DNA from 4 places in the Mycobacterium sp. Dal123C01 genome. Region 1 is predicted to be linked to each of the others. Evidence: predicted binding sites of a transcription regulator. Region 1 holds the regulator's gene; each other region holds the start of a gene.
What was found. The regulator LexA, encoded in region 1, represses DNA repair genes until DNA is damaged. The targets are predictions, from matches to a motif close to CGAACANNTGTTCG.
Positions count from the first base shown of each region.

Region 2: the regulator LexA is predicted to act here: its motif matches at 1,440-1,453, upstream of ACTXG5_RS18930 (HNH endonuclease signature motif containing protein).
Region 3: the regulator LexA is predicted to act here: its motif matches at 2,163-2,176, upstream of ruvC (crossover junction endodeoxyribonuclease RuvC).
Region 4: the regulator LexA is predicted to act here: its motif matches at 1,940-1,953, upstream of ACTXG5_RS11595 (alpha-ketoglutarate-dependent dioxygenase AlkB).

Region 1 is NZ_CP199580.1:4,955,312-4,959,330, forward strand. Features, by position in the region: gene ACTXG5_RS23245 (PhzF family phenazine biosynthesis protein) at 1-182, shown strand, start outside; gene ACTXG5_RS23250 (peroxynitrite isomerase) at 217-702, opposite strand; gene nrdR (transcriptional regulator NrdR) at 762-1,226, opposite strand; gene ACTXG5_RS23260 (LysM peptidoglycan-binding domain-containing protein) at 1,384-1,878, opposite strand; gene lexA (transcriptional repressor LexA) at 2,174-2,878, shown strand; gene ACTXG5_RS23270 (LGFP repeat-containing protein) at 2,911-4,019, opposite strand, start outside.
Region 2 is NZ_CP199580.1:4,008,530-4,012,548, reverse strand. Features, by position in the region: gene ACTXG5_RS18945 (nitronate monooxygenase) at 1-94, opposite strand, end outside; gene ACTXG5_RS18940 (hypothetical protein) at 198-662, opposite strand; gene ACTXG5_RS18935 (nitroreductase/quinone reductase family protein) at 821-1,324, opposite strand; gene ACTXG5_RS18930 (HNH endonuclease signature motif containing protein) at 1,675-3,030, shown strand; gene ACTXG5_RS18925 (flavin-containing monooxygenase) at 3,124-4,019, shown strand, end outside.
Region 3 is NZ_CP199580.1:4,821,447-4,825,465, reverse strand. Features, by position in the region: gene ACTXG5_RS22510 (DUF350 domain-containing protein) at 1-424, opposite strand, end outside; gene ACTXG5_RS22505 (DUF4247 domain-containing protein) at 459-890, opposite strand; gene ACTXG5_RS22500 (DUF2617 family protein) at 887-1,399, opposite strand; gene ACTXG5_RS22495 (DUF4178 domain-containing protein) at 1,409-2,011, opposite strand; gene ruvC (crossover junction endodeoxyribonuclease RuvC) at 2,216-2,797, shown strand; gene ruvA (Holliday junction branch migration protein RuvA) at 2,794-3,408, shown strand; gene ruvB (Holliday junction branch migration DNA helicase RuvB) at 3,405-4,019, shown strand, end outside.
Region 4 is NZ_CP199580.1:2,402,200-2,406,218, forward strand. Features, by position in the region: gene ACTXG5_RS11585 (DUF5642 family protein) at 1-639, shown strand, start outside; gene ACTXG5_RS11590 (DUF5642 family protein) at 668-1,324, shown strand; gene ACTXG5_RS11595 (alpha-ketoglutarate-dependent dioxygenase AlkB) at 1,329-1,925, opposite strand; gene arcA (arginine deiminase) at 2,033-3,244, shown strand; gene ACTXG5_RS11605 (dolichyl-phosphate-mannose--protein mannosyltransferase) at 3,360-4,019, opposite strand, start outside.

The sequences.
Region 1 (4,019 bases):
ATCTCGGTGTGCCCGAAGACGAAGCAACCGGCTCCGCGGCGATGCGGATTACCGACAATCTCAGCCGCGGCCTGAGCATCACTCAGGGCAAGGGATCGATACTAGAAACCGCCTGGAGTGCCGAGGGCTGGGTCCGGGTCGCCGGCCGTGCCGTCAACGACGGTGTGACACAACTGGATTGATCGCCGACCGGGCCGATCCGGCACCCGTGGCGATTCAGGGCTTGCGCTGTAACACCGCGGCGAGATGATGCTGCAGGGGTTGCCCGACTGCACCCATCTGTACCGAATATGAAAGCTGGTCGCCCTCGATGCGGAAGGAACGACCCAGCGCGGACACCTCTTTGGCGGTCGGGGTCAATCCGATCGACGTCGTGGCCAGCTCGATGTCGATGACGTCGCCGGCCACCCGGTAGGAGCCCACCTCAATTTCGGTGACGCCGCTGGGGTGAGCCACAACCAGCTCGACGCGACCGGGTTCCGGCACCCGAAGGTAGCCGGTCTCGGCGTGCAGTGGTTTGCCGTCGGCTACCGCTTTGGTCTTCTGCGCGTACGCCAGAAATGGTTTGCCCACATGGGAAAACACAACTTCCTCGAGATACTCGAAGGGCTGGATCGTCGGATACTCGCCCGCACCACGACCAGCCCAGGTGCCGAGCAGCGGCGCGAGCGCCCCGAGATCGGGATGCAAGTCGCTGGACATGAAATCAGCCTAGCCCGGTGGCGACGTATGCCGATCGGCTCGAGCCGCACGGCATACCGTCAGCTGGGCGTCGATACCTTGCGATGCGCACGAAGCGCCTCGATCTCGCGTTCGAAATCGTCGGCTGAAGAAAAGGATCGGTACACCGAGGCGAAGCGCAGGTAAGCCACTTCGTCCAGGTCGCGCAACGGGCCGAGGATCGCCAGGCCGACCTCGTGACTGGGAACTTCCGGTGAGCCCGCGGCACGCACGGTGTCTTCGACCTGCTGGGCCAGCAGATTCAGCGCATCCTCGTCCACCTGACGGCCCTGGCACGCGCGGCGGACTCCTTTGATGACCTTTTCACGGCTGAACGGCTCGGTGACGCCGCTGCGCTTGACCACGGCCAGAACCGCGGTTTCTACCGTGCTGAACCGCCGTCCGCACTCCGGACATGAGCGGCGCCGCCGAATGGCTTGGCCTTCATCGGTTTCCCGCGAGTCGATCACCCGCGAATCGGGATGACGGCAGAACGGACAATGCATGACCGCTCCTTCGCTGTGCCGGCATCTCGCAGAACACTCCGAGCGTACCTGTGCGCTCCCCCACCGGGCCAATGCAACCGCGACCCGTCTGCGCGCATCGAAACGAGAACTGAAGAGCCCTGGCGTAGAGCGGCTTTCGCGATGGACCGTGGCGGCGTCAGCCGACCGGCGCGATCAGGGTCTGGCCCGCGGCCAGCATCGGCGAGTGCAGATTGTTGAGTTCGCGGATCCGGTCGGCGACCTGGCGGGCCGGCGCCTCCGGCGCCACCCGGTGTGCCACGTCCTGCAGGGACTCACCCGGCTCGACCTGCACGACCGAAAGCCTGTCCGGCACGGGCGCGGCCGAACTGCTGGAGTCACCGTTGGCTATCTGCCCCAGATTCGCGACCAGGCCGAGCCAGAGCGTGATGATCCCGGCCATCAGGGCCAGACCGACCGTCGTCCCCAGCGTGACCGGACGCCGACGATGCGGAGTGACCGACCTCGCGACGCCGGCACTGCGGTAGCGCATCGGCGCACCGCTGGGGCGTACCTGCCCGGGCCGGCGGGATCGCAGCTCGCGTTCCAGGTCGTAGCGAGGCCGTGCGACCAGCCCGTCGCTCGAGCGCCGCATGCTGCTGGTGCGGGGCGAGACTGTGTGCATGAGCGTCATGTGCGTTCCTCCGGTCGACTAAATCCTCGCTCGTGTGTTCGACACTATCGCTCGTGTGTTCGAAATCCGAACATTTGAGCGAAGCGTGTCGCACGAACAAAACGCTAGACCACGCCACCGACAACCTCCGTCGGTCGCTACCACTGCCATGCAGCACATGTACCCGGTCTTTTCGAGAGTTACACCATTGTGATTCGCCAAGTGCCGCGGATCACTTTCCGGTAACTGCCGAAACCCGACACGCTAGTCGAACACATGTTTGATTCTTGCGCGTCAGGCGGCTACATTCAGTGCCATGAGCGACAGCAACGACACCTTCGCCACCGGCACTGAAGCCCGGTTGCATTCCGTGGATTCATCGCTTACCCAGCGGCAACGCACCATCTTGAAGGTCATTCGCGAGTCGGTGTCCACCCGCGGATACCCGCCGAGCATCAGGGAGATCGGCGACGCCGTCGGCCTGACGTCGACATCCTCAGTCGCTCACCAGCTGCGCACCCTCGAGCGCAAGGGGTTCCTCCGTCGCGACCCGAACCGCCCCAGGGCCGTCGATGTCCGCAGCGCCGAGGACGTCGCAGCGGCGAACGCGCCGGTTACCGATGTCGCCGGCTCCGACGCCTTGCCGGAACCCACATATGTTCCTGTGCTCGGGCGCATCGCGGCCGGTGGACCGATCCTTGCCGAAGAAGCGGTCGAAGACATCTTCCCGCTGCCCCGCGAGTTGGTCGGCGAGGGCACGCTCTTTCTGCTCAAAGTGGTCGGCGAATCGATGATCGAGGCCGCGATCTGCGACGGGGACTGGGTTGTGGTGCGGCAGCAGAACGTCGCCGACAACGGAGACATCGTCGCCGCCATGCTCGACGGGGAGGCCACCGTCAAGACGTTCAAGCGCGCCGGCGGTCAGGTGTGGCTGATGCCGCACAACCCGGCATTCGATCCCATCCCCGGCAACGAGGCGACGGTGCTCGGCAAAGTCGTCACGGTGATCCGCAAGGTATAGACGCCGGACCGCAACGCCGGAAAGTCCGGCGGCTAGTCGGCCTTGATGAAGCCGTTGACCAGCGCGGCTTCCTCGCTGGAGAACCAGACTTCGGCGAGCGTGTCGTGGTAGAGGTCGCTGTCCGGGGTGTAATACAGGCCGAAGCGAGGGCTCGCCTTGATGGGATAGCCGTCGGGCATCTGGTAGGGGTCGTCCAAAGGCAGGTGAATCGTCGGACGCCCGGCCTGCCCAAGTGCCCCGGTGGCCACTGTCGGCGCGAAGTCCGACTCGTCGTCGGCATCTGCCGCTGCATGCCGCCCACCCTTGGGCGCGGCGCCGACCGCGGCCACGAGGCCGGATGCGGCTCCACCCCCGGCCGCAGCACCGCCGGCGGCAGCAAAATCCGGAGACGTATGCGGCACCGCGACATCGGGATACGCGGCATCCGCCGCCTGCGGCGTTTCGACGGGATAGGCGGCATCGGGATGGGCGGCGTCCGGTGGGGCGTGCGGCACGGCAACGTCGGGATAGGCCGCCTCCTCATGCTCAGCACCCGGATAGCTCGCCTCCGGATAAGCCGCGTCCTCGTCAGCGACATCCAAGTAGCCGTCCTCGGCGCCCTCTGGGTAGGCGGCTTCCGGGCCGGCCGCATCGAGGTAGTCGGCGTCCGCGACCACATCCGGATAAGCCGGCACCTCGGCGGCTTCCGGGTGGGCGGCTGCCGGGAGCTCGTCGTCATAGCCGGCCTCGAACAGATCATCCGCCGAGACCAGGGGAATGGAGTCGGTGTCGACGGTGTCGGGATCATCCTCGTCGACCCCCAGCTGATCCCACTCCTCCTCGGACTCGGGCAGGGCTTCGTCGCCATATCCGGCATCGTCGGCCAGTTCGGCCGTTTCGGGTCCGTGCGGCCACCTGACGCGCGGCGGGTCATCGGCGTCCTCGTGTTCCGGTGAGTGCACGTCGCCGTACGACAAGTGCTCGGTCGTGGCGTCGGCGTAATCGGGCCCCCAATGCGGCTCACCCGAGTCGTCGTAACCGCCGACGTCGACGTCGCGGTCAAGGTCGTAGGGCGCGGTGTTGCGGCCAGCGCGGCGGCGGCGCCACCGCAAGGCCACGAACACCACCAGCAGGACCAAGATGACCAGCGGAATGAGAGCTA
Region 2 (4,019 bases), 950 kb from region 1:
CGGCCTTGCTCACCGCCACGACAACATCGCGGCAGTGGGTGAAGGCGAAGATCGGGAACTCGATACCGAGTTCGTCGCAAATAGGGGTGTGCATTACAACTCCTGGACGCTCGCAGAATTGGAACGTGTTCTAGTTTAATACCCGCACCCATGACGTGGCCAGGGCCCCCTGATTTGCCTCTGCCAACTACGACGCGTCAGATCGCCAGGGTGCGGGCCACCCACAGCACCAAGAAAGCAAACATGCAGCCGATACAGACGAGATGATCGCGGCAGACCGACCGCGCCAGGTGACTCTGTTCGGACACGCTATCGCTGCGACGTCCGAGCCGAATCGCGTCGGGGACCGTTTGGGTCAGCGCCACCATCGTCGGGATACCGGCAAGCCCGGCAGATATCACCAGCAGCCAGCCCTGATCCTGGCCTCGAGTTGCCTGAAACCCTAACGCGGCCAACAAAATCAACATCACCAGAGCTATCAACCGGCTCATCGGTCGCGCTGCCGTCGTCGCGCGGTGGTAGTACCCCGTGATCGAAACGAGTACGGGTTCGGGCAATTCCTCACCGGCGGATCGGTACCGGAAGACTTGGACGTCGAACATCAAATCCATCCACAAGACGGCGAAGAGGAACCCGCTGCAGGCCGTGAGTAGGGGAGCCATGTTCGTCCACCTCCGCTTCGCCCCTTGGCATCGTCGACCACCGCGGTCGACCGCCGAGACGACGAGTCGCCCTATTGTTTCCCAGCGGGCCGAATAGTCACAGACCTGCGGCGGGCGAATCGGCGAGCCACCGGCCTGTGACAACTGATGGAACAAGGTCAACGCGACGAACTCACCGGCTCGAAGATGAATACCTGTCGTGTGCCACTCCGCTTGACATAGGTGTCATGCGCCGGCCACATCTCGACGAACGTGGGCATGTTTCGGTCTGCTTCTTCCGCCGTGGCGGGCCGCGATAGATAGCTGGCGACGACACCGTCAATCTCGACTCTCGCCGTTGGGTCGGCAAGCAGGTTTTTCGGCCAACTCGACGCAGTTTCAAGGCCGAAGTCCTCGCACACGGCCACCAGATTCTTACCGTCGCGGAGGTAGTACAGCGGCACCGTTCGCTCTTTGCCGCTCTTTCTGCCCATCGTCGTGAGCAGCATTGTCGGCATCGCAGGACCGCTAATCGACAGTCGGCCCCGGCTCGCATGGATCAGCGCCCGGTCCAGGCGCGAGCCGACATGCTTCATGAACACCGAGAACCAGCGATAGTGACCCAGTTGCCGCGTGGCGCGAAGGTACAGCTCGTATACCTGGTTAGGTCTGTCCTGCGGCATTGCCCAAGGATCCCACCTCTTTGGAATTCGCGCGCTCCGCCCGTGAAACCACTTGCGCCACTTCTGTTCCAGTGGTTTCGGTAGCGGCGTTCTGTCGGTAGGCAGTCGTATGATTCGAACATGCGTTCGATATGTTCTTCCGGTCGTATAGATGCGGCCTTTGACGAGCTCGACGCGGCAATTGCTGGTTTCCTCGCGGCGCCCCTTGGCTCGCTGACGACCCCAGAGCTGCTCGCCAGCCTGGAACGCTACGCGTTTCTGATGGGCCGGCTCGATTCGCTTCGATATGAACTGACGAGCCCATTCGCGCGCCCAGGTCGGCGCGCAATCGACGGCGGTGACCGTCGGACATGACGTTGATGAGCCGTGAGGAGATCCAGGGAGACTACGACCAATTGCGCGCCGTGGTGTCTCGTATCCAACGGCATTCCTATGATTCGCTGACCAACCCGGAACGCTTGGGGCTGTTGGAGATACTCGAACACGAGACGCGCCGAGTCCAAGTTCCTGGTCACCAGCTGATCAATCAGCTGGTCCAGCAAGCCATGCCGGACGAACTGGGCGGAAAACTCACGCACGCCTTGTCCGACCGCTTGCACATCAGCCGCGCTGAGTCAGCTCGACGGGTGGCTGAGGCCGCCGACCTGGGCCCACGCTGCGCGCTGACCGGCGAGCGGTTGGAGCCACGGTTACCGGCGACCGCCGCCGCGCAGCGGGAAGGCGCGATCGGGGCCGGCCAGGTCGCGGCAATTCGGCAGTTTTTCGATCAGTTGCCGCACTGGGTCGACGTGGAGACCCAAGGATGCGCCGAACGACAGCTGGCCCAGCAAGCCACCCAATTTCGCCCTGAACAGGTACGCAAACTGGCGGACCGACTCGCCTATTGCCTCAACCCGGACGGGAACTTCACCGACATAGATCGCGCACGACGACGTGGAGTGACGTTAGGCATGCAGGACGTCGATGGGATGTCACGGCTCAGCGGATGGCTGACGCCGGAAGCGCGCGCCACTTTCGAGGCCGTGCAGGCGAAATTGGCCGCTCCAGGTATGTGCAATCCCGACGACCCCACCCCGGTCGTCGACGGAACGCCAGGGGAGGAGGCGATCCAACGTGACTCCCGCTCGGCAAGCCAACGCAACCATGACGGACTGCAGGCCGCGCTACGCGCCGTGCTGGCGAGTGGAGAACTGGGCCAGCACAACGGGTTACCGGCAACAATCGTCGTCACCACCACCCTCAAGGAATTGGAAGGCGGTGCCGGCAAGGCGCTCACCGGCGGCGGCACCCTGCTGCCCATGAGCGACGTCGTCCGCATGGCCCGCCACGCCCACCACTACCTGGCGATCTTCGACAAGGGCCACGCGATGGGCCTCTATCACGCCAAGAGATTGGCGTCTGTCGGCCAACGAATTGTCCTGCACGCCAGAGACCGTGGCTGCTCAGCACCCGGCTGCGACGTACCCGGCTACCTCTGCGAAGTCCACCACGTCGACGACTACGCCGCCTGCCAGACCACCGACATGGACAACCTCACGTTCGTCTGCGGGTCCCACCATCGACTCATCAAACCCGGCGGCTGGCATACCCGAAAACGCGCCAATGGCGACACCGAATGGATCCCACCGCCCCATCTCGATCGCGGCCAACCACGCATCAATACCTTCCACCACCCCGAGACGTTGCTATGCGATGACGACCCTTGATCCGCTCCGTCGGCAGCGGGTACCGTAGTGCTGCCAATTACGAAACGGTGAGTAGCGTAATCGGACCCCTCATGCACCGAAAGGATCGGCTCGATGCGCAGCCCCTATTCCGGCCGCCCTTTCACCACGTCAAACCCGGAGATCGCGGCTGCTCTGCAGGATGTCAGCATCCCCACCCTGCTGCTGTCGCTCGTGCACATCACCGGCGACCCGCGATTCATTCGCGACTTCAAGCAGATGGGCATCTTCCTCAACGAGGTGCAGGGGTTCATGTCGGAGGACGACAAGACCCGAGCCCGCGCCGAGGCGCTGACCGTGATCACCGAGTATCGCGACCGCGGCTGCCCCGAGCCGGAGCCGCTAACCCCTGAGCTCATCAGAGAAATGATGGACTGGACAGCCTGCGAGCACGTTCCCGACGACTACCTGGCGCTGGTGTCAGAAGAACTCGACCTCCGCGGGATCGACCCACGCCGTCCCGCGGCGATACCGGCCGAGCGTGCGGCCGACCTGCCGGTCCTGGTCGTCGGTTGCGGAGAGTCCGGCCTCCTGGCCGGCGTTCGGCTCAAACAAGCAAACATCCCGTTCACGATCGTGGAGAAGAACGCCGGCCCCGGCGGAACATGGTGGGAGAACAGCTATCCCGGGGCCCGCGTGGATGTGGCAAACCATTTCTATTGCTACAGCTTCGAACCCAACAACGACTGGACTCACTTCTTCGCCGAGCAGGACGAGCTGCAAGACTATTTCACCCGGGTGATGAACAAGCACGACTTGGCCGAGCACATCCGTTGGAACACCGAGGTTCTCGCCGCCGAATGGAACGACGACGAAGGAATGTGGAGCGTTTCGCTGCGCGACGCCGACGGCGAGACCAGCACGCTTCGCGCGCGAGCCCTCATCACCGCGGTCGGCCAACTCAATAGGCCGCAGATCCCCGAATTCGACGGTGCCGAAAGCTTCGCGGGGCCGTCGTTTCACTCCGCCGC
Region 3 (4,019 bases), 130 kb from region 1:
CGGCCAGCAGCATCAGGGCCACCGCGAACGACCCCGGATGCAGCTCGGGCTCGTCGATGTGCTCGTGGAAGCTGCCCGGGATCACCAGGTGCAGCGTCAGCAACGCGATCCCCAGCAGGATCACACCCATGAACCCGTAGACCGCCACACCGAGGAGTCCCTGCCCCAGCTGGCTGTAACTGTTCGCGACGGCGCTGATGATGACGATGGTGAGGGCGACGTACATCGCGCAGGCGACCACGACGGCGTTGGGGCGGCGATCGACGAACACCAGCTGCCGCAGCTTTCCGGGGGTCAACACATCGACCATGTAGAAGCCGGAGACCAGGACTGCCATTCCGACCACGAAGTACAGCAGCGAGGCCACAACTCCTTTCAGTATCGGGTTGAGGTCGATGGTTCCTATCTCGATGGCGAGGTACATGGCGATCTCCTTTGGGGTTCCATCCGATAAGGCGCTATTTGGTTCCGCCCGGGCCGCCGGGAGTACCTCCGGCACCGCTCGACGGGGATCCGGGACCGAACCCGGGGCCGAGGAAGACGAACGAGCCGTGGTTGTATCCGGCGCTGAGGCCTTCGACGCGGATGCTGCACGGGTGTCCGCCATCTGGGCCGACGATCACGATGTTGTTGCTGTAGCGCAGGTACTCGTTGTTGTCGTTGTCGGCACGCGCCTCGGGTTCCTGATACTCGGCGAGCGTGTCGGCCACCTGGTCGGGGGTTCCGGTGCACAGGTATCGCGTTCCGTTGGCGTCGCGGGAGTACTCGCGATAGTTGCTCGCGATATAGGACGCAATGTCCTTCTGCAGCAATACGATTCCGAAAATCAAGGACGCCACCGCGGCCACGGCCAGCCCACCGGCGAGCCAGAACAGGTGTTTGCGGCTCACGGACGCCACCGGCTCGCCGTGTGGACCACTTCGCCACCGGACCCCAAAGGGGTGCGCGGGTACAGGTGCCACGTCTGCCAGCGCCAGCCGGTGTCGTCGGGTTCGGCGGCCAGCACGGTCAGTGCGGCGTCATCGCCGGGGAATGTGCCGCCGAGCCAACCGGTTTCGGCTCGGCACCGGTCGCGGAGTTCGCGCGCCAGTTGACGAAACGTCGCCTCGTCGTGCGTACCGGTGGCCGATTCCAGCGAGTAGCCCGAGGCTTCGGCGTGCTCGGGCAGCTCGCCGACGTCGCTGCCGGCGGTGCAAGACACCTGCTCGGAGAAGGTGCTGGTGGCGTGCTCGATCGTGACGAGATGCGAGGCGCCGAGCACCCCGAGCCGCAGCACGCCGCCGTCGGGATGGCGCAGCACATGACCGGCCAGCAGCGGCGGTGCGGGCGCATTGAGCGCGAGCCGGAGCGTGCTCCCGGACACGTCGGCCGGAGCTACGGCGAGCTGATAAAGCGGCACCGCGCGGTCCTACGGCGAGGGTGCTGGGTAGACCGTGAGCTCGCCCGGCACCACCGGCTTGCCCGTCGATATCTCCCAGGGCGTCCCGGGTGCCCAGCGTTCGAAGGAGAGCAGCACGGTTTCGTCGGCGTTGGCGCAGTCCACGAACTCCATCTCACCGCCGGCCGGCAGGCCCGTCGTGCCTTCGGTCGTGTACGAGGCGCGGCCGTGCTCCGACTCCCGAAACGTCACCCCGTCGACCAGATACTGGTCGCCGGGCTGCAAGGTGAGGTCCTTGCGGGTGATCCACATGACCAGCTCGAGGCGCCCGTCGTCCTCTTCCACGGCGAACCAGGTCGGCTGGTCGCCGCCTTCCAGCAGGTGTTCCCACCACACGAACGGTCCCTCGCGAAACGTCACCGATCCGCGGACCACGTAGTCGACGCCGCCGTAGCTGACGATGGCGCCCGGGCCCAGTTGCCGGGGCCCGAACTCCGGCATCGCGTTGAAGGACAGGGGATCGCGGCGGCCGCCCGGCGCAGGCGCCGTCTTGGGGCGCCGCGACGCCACGACAAGCACCACGATGGACGCGATGAACAGCATCGCGGCGAGCACGACCAGCCATGTTCCCACGCAAAACCCTCCCGTCGCGGCCGCGCTGGAGCGAACGTGGGCTTAAGTTAGCAGCATTCGCCGGGCCCGGAGCCGCAACGTGCCCGATCCGAAAGTGGGCCCGGGCGCCGCGTGTCCTGTGTCGCGCGGTCGGACCCGGCCGCTAGGCTATCGAACAGCTGTTCGGGCCACAATATTTCCAAGAAGTGGAAGTTGGAGCATGCTATGCGCGTGATGGGCGTCGACCCCGGACTGACCCGATGCGGGCTCTCCGTCGTCGAAAGCGGGCGCGGACGAAATATCGTCGCGCTGGATGTCGACGTGATCCGCACCCCGTCGGATGCCGCGCTGCCCAAACGGCTGCTGGCCATCAGTGACGCCGTCGAGCACTGGCTGGACACGCATCATCCCGACGTCATCGCCATTGAGCGGGTGTTCTCTCAGCACAATGTGTCGACCGTGATGGGCACCGCGCAGGCCGGTGGCGTGGTCGCGCTGGCGGCGGCCAAACGCGATATCGACGTGCATTTCCATACCCCCAGCGAGGTCAAGGCCGCGGTTACCGGCAACGGCGCGGCCGACAAGGCGCAGGTCACCGCGATGGTCACCAGAATCCTTGAGCTGCAAGCCAAACCGGCCCCGGCCGACGCGGCCGATGCGCTGGCGCTGGCCATCTGCCATTGCTGGCGAGCGCCGATGCTGGCCCGGATGGCGGCGGCCGAAGCGCAGGCCGCCCAGCAACGCAACGCCTACCGGGCCAAGCTGGCCGCCCAGGCCAAGATCGCAAAAGCCGGAGCGGGTCGATGATCGCCTCGGTGCGCGGTGAGGTGCTCGACGTGGCACTCGATCATGTGGTGATCGAGGCCGCCGGCGTCGGCTACCGGGTGAATGCGACACCGTCGACGCTGGCGACGCTGCGGCAGGGAAGCGAGGCCCGGCTGGTCACCGCGATGATTGTGCGCGAGGACTCGCAGACGCTGTACGGGTTTATCGACGGCGAGAATCGCGACCTGTTCCTGACGCTGCTGTCGGTGTCGGGGGTCGGGCCGCGGCTGGCGATGGCGACGCTGGCGGTGCACGACGCCGCCGCGCTGCGCCAGGCGCTGGCCGACGGTGACGTCGCCGCGCTGACGCGGGTGCCCGGCATCGGCAAGCGCGGCGCCGAGCGCATGGTCCTGGAGTTGCGCGACAAGATCTATCCGGCCGGCGTGCCCGTGGCGGCACCGGCGGGCGCTGCTCTTAACGGCCACGCGGTGCGGGGTCCGGTGGTGGAGGCTTTGGTCGGCCTGGGCTTTGCGGCCAAGCAGGCCGAGGAGGCCACCGACAGTGTGCTGGCCGCCGGTCGCGAAAAAGGCGATCAGGCAACAACTTCCGGTGCGTTGCGGGCCGCGCTGTCGTTGCTGGGCAAGGCTAAATGAGCGACGAGTATTCCGAAGAAGACTATTCGGACCGCGACCTCTCGCCGACGCTCACCGTGGGGGAGGGCGACGTCGATGTCAGCCTGCGGCCGCGCTCGTTGGGGGAGTTCATCGGCCAGTCCCGGGTCCGCGAACAGCTGCAGCTGGTGATCGAGGGGGCCAAAAACCGCGGCGGCACACCGGATCACATCCTGCTGTCCGGCCCTCCGGGGCTGGGTAAGACGTCGCTGGCCATGATCATCGCCGCCGAACTCGGGTCCACGCTGCGGGTGACCTCGGGGCCGGCGCTGGAGCGCGCGGGCGACCTGGCCGCGATGCTGTCCAACCTGGTCGAGCACGATGTGCTGTTCATCGACGAGATCCACCGCATCGCCCGGCCGGCCGAGGAGATGCTCTACCTCGCGATGGAGGACTTCCGGGTCGACGTCATCGTGGGCAAAGGCCCTGGGGCAACATCGATTCCGTTGGAAGTAGCACCCTTCACCCTGGTCGGCGCGACCACCCGGTCCGGAGCGCTGACCGGACCGTTGCGTGACCGATTCGGATTCACCGCTCACATGGACTTCTACGAGCCGGCCGATTTGGAGCGGGTGCTGGTTCGTTCCGCCGGG
Region 4 (4,019 bases), 2.6 Mb from region 1:
GTGTTGGTGGCGGCATGTGCACATTCGCCGGCGCACCGACCGTCGGCTTCGCCGTCGCCGTCGGCACATGGCACCGCCGTAAACCCCGCCAATATCAAGCGAGTTGTGCGTGACCTGCCGTCCAACTATGAGGCCACCAGTGGCATCCCCAGCGGGGCCTCGCCCCGGGTGATCTGGGGTCTTGACGCCGACGTGACGTCCAAGCCCGCGCTCTGCGCCGCCCTGGCCGATCCCGGCAAGGGACGCGACCAATCGGCGCAGGGTCTGTCCGCCTCGGGTCCGGGCGGCATCATCAACGTCGTGGTGGTGGCTTTGCCAGACCCCGTGGACCTGGACCCGAACGTCGTCGACGCATGTGGCCAGTGGACGATGACCGCCGAGCACACCACGGCCACTGTCCGGCTCACCGACCCGCCGCATGTCGATGATGCGGAAACCATCGGTATGGTCGTCGACATCAAGTCCACCGTCGAGTCAGGCACCGAAATCGATTCGCGGGCATACGCATTCATCGCTTACCTGGGCAGCTACTACGCATTCACCACACTGGCCACCGATCCGGGTTCGGCGCAGCCGACACTGCCGGCGCAATTCGCCGCCGATCTGTTGGTCAAAACGGTGTCCACGTTGCGCAGCTGAACGTCTAGCTTTGGGTAGATTAGCCACGATGTCCAAGCTGGTATGCGCGTTCGCAGCGGTGTGCGTGCTGGCCGGTTGCTCGTCAAATACCGATACCGCCGCGACGAGTACCGACATCGCCAAGGTCGTCGGGGTGAAGTCGAGCTTCGGGCCAGAGTTCAAAGTCACCGACGTCTCGGAGCGGGCGGTCGATCCCAAGCTGCTGTCCGCCCGCAAGCTGCCCGAGGGGCTGACTTTCGATCCCGCGAACTGTGCGAAATTGGCGTCGGGGCCGGACATGCCGCCGGATGTGCAGGGCAACATGGCCGCGGTGTCCGCCGAGGGTAATGGCGACCGGTACGTCGTCATCGCGCTGGAGACCTCCAAGCCGCTGCCGGTCAACGACCCGGGGAAGGACTGCAACAAGGTCGCATTCGCCGGGGCCCAGGTGCGGGGCGGCCTCGAGGTCGTCGACGCGCCGCGCATCGACGGGACACACACGCTGGGCGTGCACCGCGTCCTGCAGGCGATCCTGGCCGGCGGCACCCGCACCGGCGAGCTCTACGACTACTCGGCGCAGTTCGGCGACTATCAGGTGATTGTGATTGCCAATCCGCTCGTGGTGCCCGACCAGCCGGTCGCCAAGGTCGACACGCAGCGTGCCCGCGACTTGCTCGTCAAAGCGGTGGCGGCGATCCGCCCCTGACCTATCAGCGCACGTCGCGCGGCCGGAACTGAATGCTGACGCGTGGGCCGGTCCGCGACGTCGTCTTGGGGACCGCGTGTTCCCAGGTGCGCTGGCACGATCCGCCCATCACCAGCAGGTCGCCGTGCGACTGCGGCAACCGCAACGACGGGCCGCCGCCGCGCGGCCGCATCGCGAAGGTGCGGGTGGCGCCGAGGCTGAGGATCGCCACCATGGTGTCCTCGGCGCTGCTGCGGCCAATCGTGTCGCCGTGCCAGGCGACGCTGTCGGAGCCGTCGCGATAACAGCACAACCCGATCGTGGTGAAGGGCTCGCCGAGCTCGCCCGCGTAGATGTCGTTGAGCCGTCGCCGCAGCCGTCCCAGCAGCGGGTGCGGAGGGTCCTCGACGGTCAGGTCGTGAAAGCTCACCAGCCGCGGCACGTCGACCACCCGGTCGTACATCTGGCGGCGCTCGGCCCGCCACGGGACGGTCGACAACAGCGCGTCGAGCAGGTCACCGTCGTCGTCGAGCCAACCTGCGCGAATCTCGATAAAGGCACCGTCACCGAGGTGCCGGCGTTGCGTGTGCTCGAACAGCGAGCCCTGTACCGCGGTCCCCACGGCGCCAAGTCTATCGCACACCCGTTCGATTGATCGGGACGCGCCGGGCTACCAGGACGCCACCGGTGTGACGCGACGACCACGATCGGCGCGGCTACGGTTTAGCTGTGGGTGTTATTGAGCTGAGCACCAATTCCGAGGTAGGCACGCTACGGATCGCGATCCTGCACCGGCCCGGCGCCGAGCTGCGGCGACTCAACCCGGGCAACAATGACCAGCTGCTTTTCGACGGGCTGCCATGGGTCGATGGCGCGCAGGAAGAGCACGACCAGTTCGCCGGGCTGCTGCGTTCGCGCGGGGTGGAAGTGCTGCTGCTGTCCGACCTGCTGACCGAGGCACTCACCCACAGCGGGGCCGCCCGGATGCAGGGCGTTGCCGCCGCCGTCGACGCGCGCCGGCTCGGAGTGCCGCTGGCGCAGGAGCTTTCGGCATACCTGCGTGGCCTGGACCCGGCCAGGCTGGCGCATGTGCTGATGGCCGGCATGACGTTCAACGAGTTGCCGCCCGACGCCCGGACCGACGTGTCGCTGGTGCTTCGGATGCACCACGGCGCGGATTTCGCCATCGAGCCATTGCCGAATCTGGTGTTCACCCGGGACTCGTCGATATGGATCGGCCCGCGGGTGGTGATCCCGTCGCTGGCGCTGCGGGCCCGGATTCGCGAGGCGTCGTTGACCGACCTCATCTATGCGCACCACCCGCGGTTCACCGGGGTGCGGCGTGCCTACGAATCACGCACCGCTCCCGTGGAGGGTGGCGACGTGCTGTTGCTTTCCCCCAGCGTGGTTGCGGTCGGGGTGGGGGAGCGAACCACCCCCGCCGGTGCGGAAGCGTTGGCGCGCAGCCTTTTCGACGACGGTCTGGCGCACACGGTGCTGGCCGTGCCGATCGCGCAGCGGCGCGCGCAGATGCACCTTGACACCGTGTGCACGATGGTCGACACCGACACCGTGGTGATGTACGCCAACATCGTCGACAAGCTTTCGGCCTTCACGATCCAGCGCACAGAAGACGGTGTGAGCATCAGCGATGAAGCCCCGTTCTTAGAGGCGGCAGCCAAGGCGATGGGGATCGACAAGCTGCGCGTCATCGACACCGGTCTCGATCCCGTCATCGCCGAACGCGAACAGTGGGACGACGGCAACAACACGCTGGCGTTGGCGCCCGGCGTCGTCGTCGCCTATGAGCGCAACGTGCAGACCAACACTCGCCTGCAGGACGCCGGCATCGAAGTCTTGACGATCGCGGGGTCCGAATTGGGCACCGGCCGTGGCGGTCCGCGGTGCATGTCCTGCCCGGTCGCCCGCGACGCGCTTTAAGATTGCCGTGAAACTGTAACTAGCAACGCGTTTCACGAGTAGAGCCGTCGTTAGTTGCAGTCTCGCGGCGGCGAGGCCAGGGCCATACCAGCAATCTCGGCGTCGGCAGGTGCAATCAGCGCCAGCTGGGCAGCCAGATCTCCATGTCCCAGGTCTGCTGTGAGATGGGCAGGCCGGTGAGCACCGGGAACAGCCAGGCGAAGTTGGTCACCACTAACGCGACATAAAAGCTCACGATGATGAGTCCCAGCGTCCGGCGTTCCGGCGTTTGGCCCGGGCGATAGAGAATGTCGCCGCCGATCAATGCGATCGCCATCACCAGGAACGGCGCCATCGTCGCCGCGTAGAAGAAGTACATCTGCCGGTCGATGTCGGCGAACCACGGCAGCCAGCCGGCGCAGTAGCCGACCAGGACCACGGCGTAGCGCCAGTCCCGACGGATCGCCGATCGCCAGAGGGCGTAGAGCAGCACCGGCACCGCCAGCCACCACAGCGCGGGCGTGCCGACCAGCATCTCGGCCTTCACGCATGACTGCGCGCCGCATCCGCCGACGTTCTGCTGATCGATGGCATACAGCACCGGCCGCAACGACATCGGCCAGCTCCACGGTTTGGACTCCCACGGGTGGTAGTTGCCCGCGGAGTTGGTCAGGCCCGCATGGAATTGCAGAGCCTTCGCGCTGTAGTGCCACAGCGAACGCAGCGCATCGGGCAGTGGGATATCGCTGTGCGGGCCGATCGTCTGGCCCACCTCATGGCGTTCGATCGCGGTCTC